2 regions of the Chryseobacterium sp. KMC2 genome follow, and region 1 is predicted to be linked to the other one. Evidence: riboswitches for the same ligand, from Rfam matches in the RefSeq annotation. Region 1 holds a riboswitch; the other holds the start of a gene.
What was found. A riboswitch is a leader RNA that binds a small molecule or an ion and turns the genes downstream of it on or off. The one in region 1 is predicted to bind cobalamin.
Positions count from the first base shown of each region.

Region 2: it holds a riboswitch for cobalamin, as region 1 does, so the genes downstream of both, JML65_RS04980 (TonB-dependent receptor plug domain-containing protein) here and JML65_RS18080 (acyl-CoA thioesterase) in region 1, are expected to answer to the same signal.

Region 1 covers NZ_JAESIT010000017.1:66,556-71,729, reverse strand. Annotated here, with positions in the region: gene JML65_RS18090 (endonuclease MutS2) at 1-1,590, shown strand, start outside; gene JML65_RS18085 (hypothetical protein) at 1,850-2,647, shown strand; cobalamin riboswitch at 2,682-2,864, shown strand; gene JML65_RS18080 (acyl-CoA thioesterase) at 2,978-3,361, shown strand; gene JML65_RS18075 (HD domain-containing protein) at 3,424-4,014, opposite strand; gene JML65_RS18070 (XAC2610-related protein) at 4,023-4,715, opposite strand; gene JML65_RS18065 (PadR family transcriptional regulator) at 5,148-5,174, shown strand, end outside.
Region 2 covers NZ_JAESIT010000003.1:201,915-207,088, forward strand. Annotated here, with positions in the region: gene JML65_RS04970 (MbnP family protein) at 1-561, shown strand, start outside; gene JML65_RS04975 (cytochrome-c peroxidase) at 578-1,597, shown strand; cobalamin riboswitch at 1,738-1,923, shown strand; gene JML65_RS04980 (TonB-dependent receptor plug domain-containing protein) at 2,108-4,087, shown strand; gene JML65_RS04985 (YncE family protein) at 4,084-5,174, shown strand, end outside.

The DNA of each region.
Region 1 (5,174 bases):
ATCCGGGAGACCATTATTGATGATCAAAGAGTTCTTGCTGTAAAATCGGGATTTAAAAAGAGAGTTGCCGGCAGAACATTAGGGATTTCAAAAACAGGTTCCATTACGTATATTCAGCCGGACAGTGTTGTAAAACATTATTTCAAACTTCGGGAAAGTGAAGAGGAAGAAAAAAAAGAAATAGACAGGGTTCTCAGAAAACTTACTGGTGAGCTGGCAGAATTTCAACCTCAGCTTTGGAGGTACCAGATTTATATTTTTGATCTTGACCTTACAAGAGCTAAAGCAAAGTTTGCAGACTTAATTAACGGGGTATTACCAAAAATTAACCGCCATAAGACCTTAAAACTAAGGGATGCTTTCCATCCTTTATTATGGCTAAGAAATAAGGTAGAAAACAAAACAATCTATCCTCAAACTCTGGCTTTAACGGAACACAACAGAATTATCTGTATTTCCGGCCCGAATGCGGGAGGAAAATCAATTACGTTAAAAACAGTTGGATTATTACAGCTGATGATTCAGAGTGGTATTCTGGTTCCTGTTCATCCGAAGTCTGAAATGTTTTTCTTTGAGAAAATGATGACCGATATCGGTGATAACCAGTCCATTGAAAACCATCTATCCACCTATTCATCGAGATTAAAAAAAATGTCCGGAATCATCCGCGAGGCTGATGCGAATACTCTTTTACTGATTGATGAGTTTGGAACAGGTTCTGATCCGGAATTGGGAGGTGCTTTGGCTGAAAGTTTCATGGAGTATTTCTACGACAAGAAAAGTTTTGCGATTATTACCACTCACTATACCAACATTAAGCTGGTGATAGAACAGCTTCCCAATGCTGAAAATGCAGCTATGCTGTTTAATGAAGAAACCCTTGAACCCATGTATAAATTGGAAGTGGGACAAGCGGGAAGTTCATTCACATTCGAAGTTGCTGAGAAAAATAGAATTCCAAGATTCATTATTCATTCTGCAAAGAAAAAAGTGGAACATGATATTGTGAATCTTGATAAGACCATTGTGAAGCTGCAGCAGGAAAAATTTGAGGTTGAAAAACTAAAATCTGACCTTGCGGAAAGAAAAGAGTCTGTAGAAGATAAGCGTGATAACCTTCAGAAGCTGAATGAGCAGCTTCAGCAAAAGCTCTTTAATTTCCAGAAGCTCTATGAAGAGGAACACCGTAAACTTCAGTTTGGAAACAAAATTGAGGCATTCATAGACAGCTATACAAAAGGGAAATCAAGGAAGGATGTTGTAAAGGACTTTGTAAAGCTTCTGGAACAGGAAAAGTTCAGGAAAATAGGTGCTGACAAAGACGAATCAAAACGTCTTCAGGTGGTCAAAAGGAAGATTACCCAACAGCTTAAAAAGGAAGATGTGATTGAAAAGATTGCCGAAACCAATGAAAAACTGGAGGAGAAACGTAAAAGTGACCGTGCTGTTTGGATGAAAATAGGGCAACGTGTCCGCATCACAGGAAGTACCAGTGTAGGGACCATTGAAAAAATATCCCGAAACAAAGTAATTGTCAATTACGGAACTTTCAAAACGACCATTGACGCGGAGGAACTTGAAAGAATTTAATCAATTGGAGAATGCGTTAATTTGAGAATTTGAAAATTAATCTAAAATAACTAATGGAGAGCATCATGAGATGCTCTCTTTCTTTTTGTACGTTTACCTAAAAAATAAGCTTAAACATCTGATACCTTTTTTCAACAAGAAAATCAGGTATTTCAGACTCTCATTTAAAAAAAATACAAGATTTAAAAGAACTGCAACAGTATAATTATCTTCCGAAAAGCATTTAATTTATATATTTGGGGATCAAAAATTTATTATAATGATTTCAGTAGGCAAAGCATTCTATCTATCTGCATTTAGTATTTTCTCTTTAGCATTCGTTAAAGGGCAGAATAAAGTTCCTTTTGGAGTGGTAAAAGCTGAAGAAGGATATGCCAATGTACGTGTACATAAGGATAATTACAGGAAGATTGTAGATAAGATCCGTATGCGTAAAGGGGATGTTTTTGTTTATGTAAAGCCGGCACCGGGAGAAACGGAGTGGATATGGATCAAATATCCTGAAAAACAGGATGAGGAAAAGCCTTTTGTAAGGTATGAAACTCTTGAAAAAGAAGGAATGGTAAATAAAGAGCGTATCGCTTATATTGATCAGCTTCCTCAGTATACACCTTCGAAATCCAAGAATGGGAAATCACTGATTTTTACTGATAATTCTGATCCTAAAATCCCTACGGCACAAAGAAGTAAAGTAGTTATTGATATTTACCCATCCAATGCCGGATACCGTAAAAAGGAGAAAGATGCTGACGGAAAACTCCTTACTATTGACAAGGTGAAACCATGGGGAATCGGTAATGATCTTCCTGAAGGCATGACTGAAATTAAATCAATCAGGGTTCAGCAACCCGGCAGAGGTTCTGTTTTTGTACGGGAAGCCATCAAAAACATGTTTCAGCCTACCATGGATTTCAATAATGTAGCGGTAACCTCTTTAGACAACGACAATATCTTTCTTTATATGATCAATGGTTCAGGAGAATACAGATATACAAGTCTTTGGACTATAAAAAAAGGAAGAGTGATCAGTCAGATTATTTATCATAATCCGGAATAAATTCATTATTTTTGCCCCCGAAAAAGTTTAACGCTTATTCATCATAGAAATAGGTTCTGCTTAACCGCAGATTAAAAAGGGAATCGTGTGAAAATCACGAACTGTCGCGCAACTGTAAGTAACTGAAGTCTTTTATTAAAGATCCACTGTGCGAGGCATGGGAAGGGGATAAAAGATGTTACGAGTCAGGAGACCTGCCTTTTTCTTAAACAAAAAACTTTCGCGATATGAAGTTTATTGATCTGATGGATTTTTTCAGGAATTTCTTAGGTTCCTGGTATTATTCTGTTGTTTGATAATATTTCATTTCGCTTTAATTAATAATGAAATATGACTACAGAAGAAAGAATTGAAGCATCCGAAACCAGAATATTTAAAGCGGTTTTCCCTAACACAACAAATCATTATGATACCCTTTTTGGTGGTACGGCTATGCAGCTGATGGATGAAGTAGCTTTCATTACTGCTACCCGATTTGCAAGAAAAAGAGTGGTCACTGTAAGCAGTGATAAAATTGACTTTAAAAAACCTATTCCTGCCGGAACTATCGTTGAGCTGATCGGAAAGGTTGCCTACGTTGGAAAAACCAGTATGAAGGTCAATGTAGAGATCTACACGGAACAAATGTATTCCTATGAAAGAGAAAAAGCAATCATTGGTGATTTTACTTTTGTTGCCATTGACGAATTCAAAAAACCAATCCAAATCCTATAATTATAAAGTTTCGGGCGGCCAAAGGCCGCCCGAAACTATTTTAGAATAAAAGCTTAGCGCTTTTATTTGATTACTTTTCCGGTTTCCACATTTCTGGTCAATAACAGTTCAAAAGCCTCCCCCATCTCATCAGAAGCTCTGCAGATGGCATTTTCAAGCATATTTCTAATCTGCTTTTCCGTAACTCCAGCTTCTGTCCAGCTTTTTCCTGAGGTATATGAATTCAGGATAAAAGGAATAATTCTGTCGATAGCACAAGCGAAAATAGCATCCGGTGTTTTTTCCTCTTCAAATTCTATCCATAAATTGAAAAACTCCGAACGTAATGGCTCGTCTAAGATTCCAAATATCTTTTGGGCAGAAACTTTTTCTCTTTCAAACTTTCCGACCATTGCTTTTTCATCAAAAAGGAAAGTATCTCCTGCCTCAATTTCAACCAGGTCATGGATAGAAAGCATTCTGATAACTCTCAGCAAATCAATGTCAGCACGGTTTTTTGCATAAGGATATAAAATCTGTGCAAGAATAACGATCTGCCATGAATGTTCTGCAGTATTCTCTCTTCTCGAATCATCTGCATTATAATTTCTTCTCTGTACATTTTTCAAAGCATCTACTGCCAGGATAAAATCAATCTCTTTCTGAATCTTCATTATGTTACTTATCTATTATATTGATTTGCCGGATACACCTTGGTTTTGGTCACCCATTTATTATTTATTTTTTCTTTGGTCATCACTTTTACACGGTCTTCATTGGTCATATCCTCTTCCCTCTCCAATACCTTTTCTAATCCCTTATTAGGAATTACTCTATATTCCGTAGTAAAAATCATGCAACATCCGGATTTTCCTGTGGCAACAAGACGTTTGCGCTTAGCATCTACCCCAAATAATCCAAAATAACTGGAACCGATTTCCGTAAGTTCCTCACTTTTCACAAAAGCCATTCTCGTACTATTGAATACATAGACATCATAGGATGCACTGCTGTAATTTCCTTTATTTCCATTTCTGACAGCGATATCTTCTGTTCCGTCAAAATTAAAGTCATCAATAATAAAAGGGCTTTCTTCATTGGTAAGCTGGATCATTTTTCCAGGCATCAATTTTTGACCCTCCTTTACATAAAATACAAGATCTTCGGAAGTTAAAGTCTGAACTTTAGTGTTCTTGTTGTCATATAATTCTATTGTTCCTTTGTCTTTACATTGCTCATCAAAGCAATTTTCACTATTGATGATGACATCATAATTCTTTGATGCATTTTTTACTTCAAACTGATATTGTCCAAAACATAAAGGGCCCAACAGAAGACATGCAGATACACTTCTGTAATAATTCAAAATTTTCATAGTAATAGCAAATGGATTTAGGTGTTTTTTTATAAAATCTTACAACAAAAATACGAATCATAACCTCGACTTCAAAATATCTTTGCCATACAACAACAATGAATTTGATTCAAAACCGAGTATATAATGTCACTCTTTTTTTAAGAAATTCTAAAGAAATACCCCTTTTATCCATTCTCATTTTTTCAGTTTATCTGCATTTATTTAAAATTTTCGGCACTATTTTTACCTTATTCCATTTTTGATCAATTTTAAATTAAAATTTATAATATTGATTTACAGTATATTAAATATTTTATTTTAAAAATTTCACTACTTTGTATTGCATATTACCATTTTAATTACATATCTTTGTAATGTAAAATCGGAATAAGCTCATCTAGCTAGGAGCAATATTCTAAAATATAACTAATTAACAAAAACTTATCAAAGATGAATACCGAAAATACCAAAGCGCAA
Region 2 (5,174 bases), on a different contig from region 1:
GATCAGTCAAAACCGGAAACGCTTCGTTATATTCTGAGCAATATCCCGGCTGGGGAATATAAAAGGATCAAATTCGGATTAGGAGTAAAAAGAGAACTGAATGTACTGGATCAGATGAGGTTTCCAAAATTCTATGCAACTGCCGGTTCTAATGACACCCAAATGATGTGGGAATGGGGAGCCGGTTATCGTTTTACAAAGATTGAAGGTTTCTACGGGACAGATCATAAACAGATGTCTATCCATACAGGAAGCACCATCAAAGGATCTGAAGGGAATTTTACCCAGGGAGTAGATGCATACAGAGATGTTAGCCTAGACCTGCCTACCCATGCAATAGTAGATCATAAAGCCCCTAAAATTACTGTTAAAGCAGATTTTGATAAACTGTTGACAGGTAAGATCAACACGATTGTACTGGTTACCGGAACTGGATCGGATGGGAATGCCACTCCGAATATCCATACGGCCAATCAAATGGTGAAATTTGTGGATAACCTTGGCGGAAACGGATCCGGTGATATTTCAGGAATGTTTTCAGTGACTGGTGTTGAAAACTAGATTCATCTCTGTTGTAATGAAAAAAGGAGTAAGCATTTTAGCTATTTTTATATTGTTAATATCTTGTAATAACGATAATTATGAGCCTGTTTCTTATGATAATCCTCAAGTATCACTCAATATTCCTTTTGGCTTTCCGGAACTAAATAATTCGGTGAAATCTAATGTGCCTACAAAATATGGAGTAGAGCTGGGGGAGAAGTTATTTCAGGATAAAAGACTCAGTGCAGATAATTCCATATCCTGTTCCAGCTGTCACATTCAGGGAAATGCTTTTGCCGATAACAATGCTCAGGCGGTAGGTATTGAGAATAGACTAGGCTTACGGAATGTACCAGCTATTCAGAACATGATGTTCTTGAATTTTTATAATTGGGACGGGAATATTCTTCAACTGGAAAATCAACCGCTGGTTCCTATTATCACTCATGAAGAAATGGGATCTTCTATTTTGGAGGTGATTGGCAAAATAAAGACTGATCTTATGTATAGAGATTTATTCAGAAAGGCATTTGGAGATGAAACCGTTACTGCGGAAAGAATTTATAAAAGTATTGCACAATACGAGTATACACTGATTTCTGCCAATAGTAAATACGACAGAGTAAAAAGAAATGAAGGAGAGGTTTTTACAGAAAACGAAGCTCAGGGATATCAGACCTTTCAGCAAAAATGTGCAAGCTGTCATAGTACAGAACTTTTTACCGATCAGAGCTTTAGAAATATCGGATTTCCTGTGAATCCCAATCCCAATGAGGCCGGACGTGGAAGAGTGACAGGTCTTCCGGGAGATTATATGAGCTTTCGGGTGCCTTCATTACGAAATGTAGAATATACAGCTCCTTATGGAAGTTTTGGACAGTTTCCTACTTTAAGAGCCGTTCTTGATTATTTTGATAAAGGTGTTTTGGATGCCGATAATCTTGATCCGGTCTTTAAAAACAATGGAAATAAAATTCCTCTCTCAGAGCAGGAAAAGACCAATCTTATCTTATTTATGAAAACCCTGAGCGATCGTGAATTTGCAAAAAAATAAGTATAGATAAGAGCAAAACAATTCAACATAATTGATGACTGAAGTTCATCAAAGATCCCGTTAGAAAATAACGGGATTTTTCATGTTTATGTATTGATAATCATTTTATTCTGCGTTGTATTGTATCTAACCGGAATTTTATATCTTTGCCGAAATTTGGCGAGCCGTAAAAAGCTCTTAAAAGGGAATCCGGTGAGAATCCGGAACAGACCCGCTGCTGTAAGCTCCGTACCAAAGTTTTTGAAGATTATATCCACTGTTTTTTAATGGGAAGGATTTCAAAAATGGAGTAAGTCAGAAGACCTGCCAGAATAAATAAACGTTTGACGCTTTCGTGGAATAAAGCTTTAGGACTACAATGATTCTGTGCAGTACATGCTGTGCTTTGTCATTGCTTTCTAATATCCATTAGCGTCATCATTATCCCTGAATGAGCTAATGGTGGCAAAACTGACTACATCTCAACTTCATAAAGTTGTTTTCACAATATTTGTGTTAACATCACAATTCTTGTTTTCTCAAACAAAGAAAAAAGACACCTTAAAGGAAGAAGCTATTAAGGCGGTCAATATTTACAAAAAGAACTTTAAAGAAATCGTTCCTGCTCAGGTATTGCAGGGAGAAGAGCTTGAAAGACTGAACAGCCACTCTGTGGCAGATGCCTTACGGTATTTTTCCGGTGTTCAGATCAAGGACTACGGCGGAATAGGGGGGCTCAAGACCATTAATATCCGAAGTATGGGAAGCCAGCACGTAGGGGTTTTTTATGATGGCATTCAATTGGGAAATGCTCAGAACGGTCTTGTGGATCTGGGGAGATATTCTTTGGATGATCTGGAAGAAATATCATTGTACAACGGTCAGAAAAGTGAGATATTTCAGCCCGCCAGGGATTTCGGATCATCAGGTTCTATTTATTTGCAGCCTAAAACACCTGTTTTTACCGGAACACGAAAAACAAATCTTGTTTTGAGGGCAAAAAGTGCATCAATTGATTTATTCAATCCTTCTTTCCGTTTAGAACAGAAACTATCACCAAGAATTTCTGCAAGTTTTAGTGCTGAATTTCTGCAAAGTGATGGTATTTACAGATACCGGTATGTAAAAAAATACCCTAACGGAGAGCCTGCCTATGATACAATAGCTAAAAGAAGAGACTCTGATATTAAAGCCAAACGTTTTGAAACCTCTTTGAATGGTACTTTAAATAATGGAAGCTGGAATATCCGCGGATATGGCTATATTTCCAATCGGGGTGTTCCTGCTCCTGTTGTGAATAGCCGTTTTGACGGGCGAGGGGCAAGAATGTTTGATGAGAATTATTTTGTACAGGCCAACCTGAGGAAAAAGCTTTTCCCTAAATTCGAAACTCAGCTTAAAGCAAAATTTGCTTATGATTATACCCGTTTTCTTGATACGGTACAGTCTCAGTTGGTTAAATATTCAGATAATACCTACATTCAAAGGGAACTGTATATTTCATCTTCCAATTTATATACAGTGAATTCCCATTGGGACATTAGCTTGAGTGGAGATTTCCAATACAATAATCTGGATGCAGATCTGTATCAGTTTTCTTATCCTACCCGGTATACCACATTGGTAGCTTTGGCTACGACCTATCAATGGAACAGGTTTAAAGTTTTAGGAAGTCTGTTAGGTACTTTTACTTTTGAAGAAGTGGAACGAAATAAAAGACCTGAGGACAGAAGTGAATGGACTCCTGCTATTTTTATGAGCTACCAGCCGGCTATTGTTCCGGAGCTTACTTTTAGAGCTTTCTATAAAAAGATTTTCAGACTTCCCACCTTCAATGATCTTTATTATACGAATATTGGAAGTACTTTTCTGAAACCGGAGTTTACGACGCAGTATGATTTAGGGTTTACCTATCAGAAGAAATATAATCATCCTGTCTTTAAAGCTTTTTATGCCAAGGTAGATGGTTATTACAACCGGGTAAAAGATAAAATTGTTGCAGCACCCACAGGAAATATGTTCCGCTGGATGATGATGAACCTTGGGTTGGTTGACATCATAGGTACAGATGTAAATGTCCAGGCTGAAATGATGTGGGGCAAAGTAAAAATTAAACCGTTGCTTTCTTATACCTATCAAAGTGCAAAAGATATCAGTAATCCCGGAGATGATATAAGCCCGGGGGATACTTTTTATAAAAAACAGATCCCTTATACCCCTTGGCACAGTGGGTCTTTTACGCTGATGGCGGATTACCGTGACTGGAATTTCAATTACAGTGTGATCTATGTTGGGGAACGCTATGACGGGCAGCAGGATAATATTCAGTACAATTTTGTTCAGCCCTGGTATACCCATGATTTATCCGTTCAGAAAAAATTCGACTACTCAGGACATCAGTTTAAACTGAGTCTTGAAATGAATAATATTTTCAATCAATATTATGATGTGGTCAGAAACTATCCCATGCCGGGAAGAAATTTTAAAATTACTTTAAACTTCACCTTATGAGAAAAATAAACTTCTGTCTTCTCCTCTTCATATTGGTTTTTCTTGTGGCCTGCCGTACCGATGATATTATCGTCCGTCAGGAAGTGGTAGAAGGGTTGGCAGCACCGGAAAATACTGCCATTAAAGGCTTTTACGTATTGAATGAAGGGAATATGGGAAGCAATAAATGTACCCTTGACTTTTTCGATTATACCAAAGGAACTTACTATCGGAATATCTATGCCGAGGTGAACCCTAATGTGATCAAAGAATTGGGGGACGTAGGAAATGATATTAAAATTTATGGTAGTAAGCTGTATATCGTAGTCAATGTTTCCAATAAAATTGAAGTGCTGGATGCTAAAACAGCTAAACGGATAACATCTATTCCCTTACAGAACTGCAGATATATAACATTTAAAAACGGAAAAGGTTATGCCAGCAGTTATGCAGGGCCTGTAGATGTCAATCCTAATGCACCTAAAGGGAAAATAGTGGAAATCGATACAGCTTCCCTGTCTATACAGCGTCAGGCTACAGTAGGATACCAGCCTGAGGAAATAGAAATTGTAGGAGATCAGCTTTTTGTTGCTAATTCCGGAGGCTATATGGCTCCAAATTACGACAGAACAGTTTCCATAATCGATTTAAATAGTTTTACAGAAACAAGAAAAATAGATGTCGCTATTAACCTCCACCGGCTTAAAAAAGACAATTATGGTGATCTGTATGTAAGCTCCCGGGGAGATTATTACTCGGTACCCTCCAGTTTATATCTAATTGATGCTGCAACGGGGATGATAAAAAAAGATTTCCATATTGCGGTAAGTGAGATGACGATTGTCAATGATAAACTTTATTTCTATGGAAATGAATTCAATTACAATACCCATACCTCTCAAAAAACATTCGGGATTATTGATGTAAAAACAGAACAGATTATTTCTAACAGGATTTTTGATAAGGAATATGAAAATGCCATTAAAACCCCTTACGGAATTGCTGTAAACCCAATTACAGAGGATGTTTATATTACTGATGCCCGAAACTACGTTGCAATGGGTTTTGTGTACTGTTTCGATAAAAATGGCCATTTCAAATGGAAAAC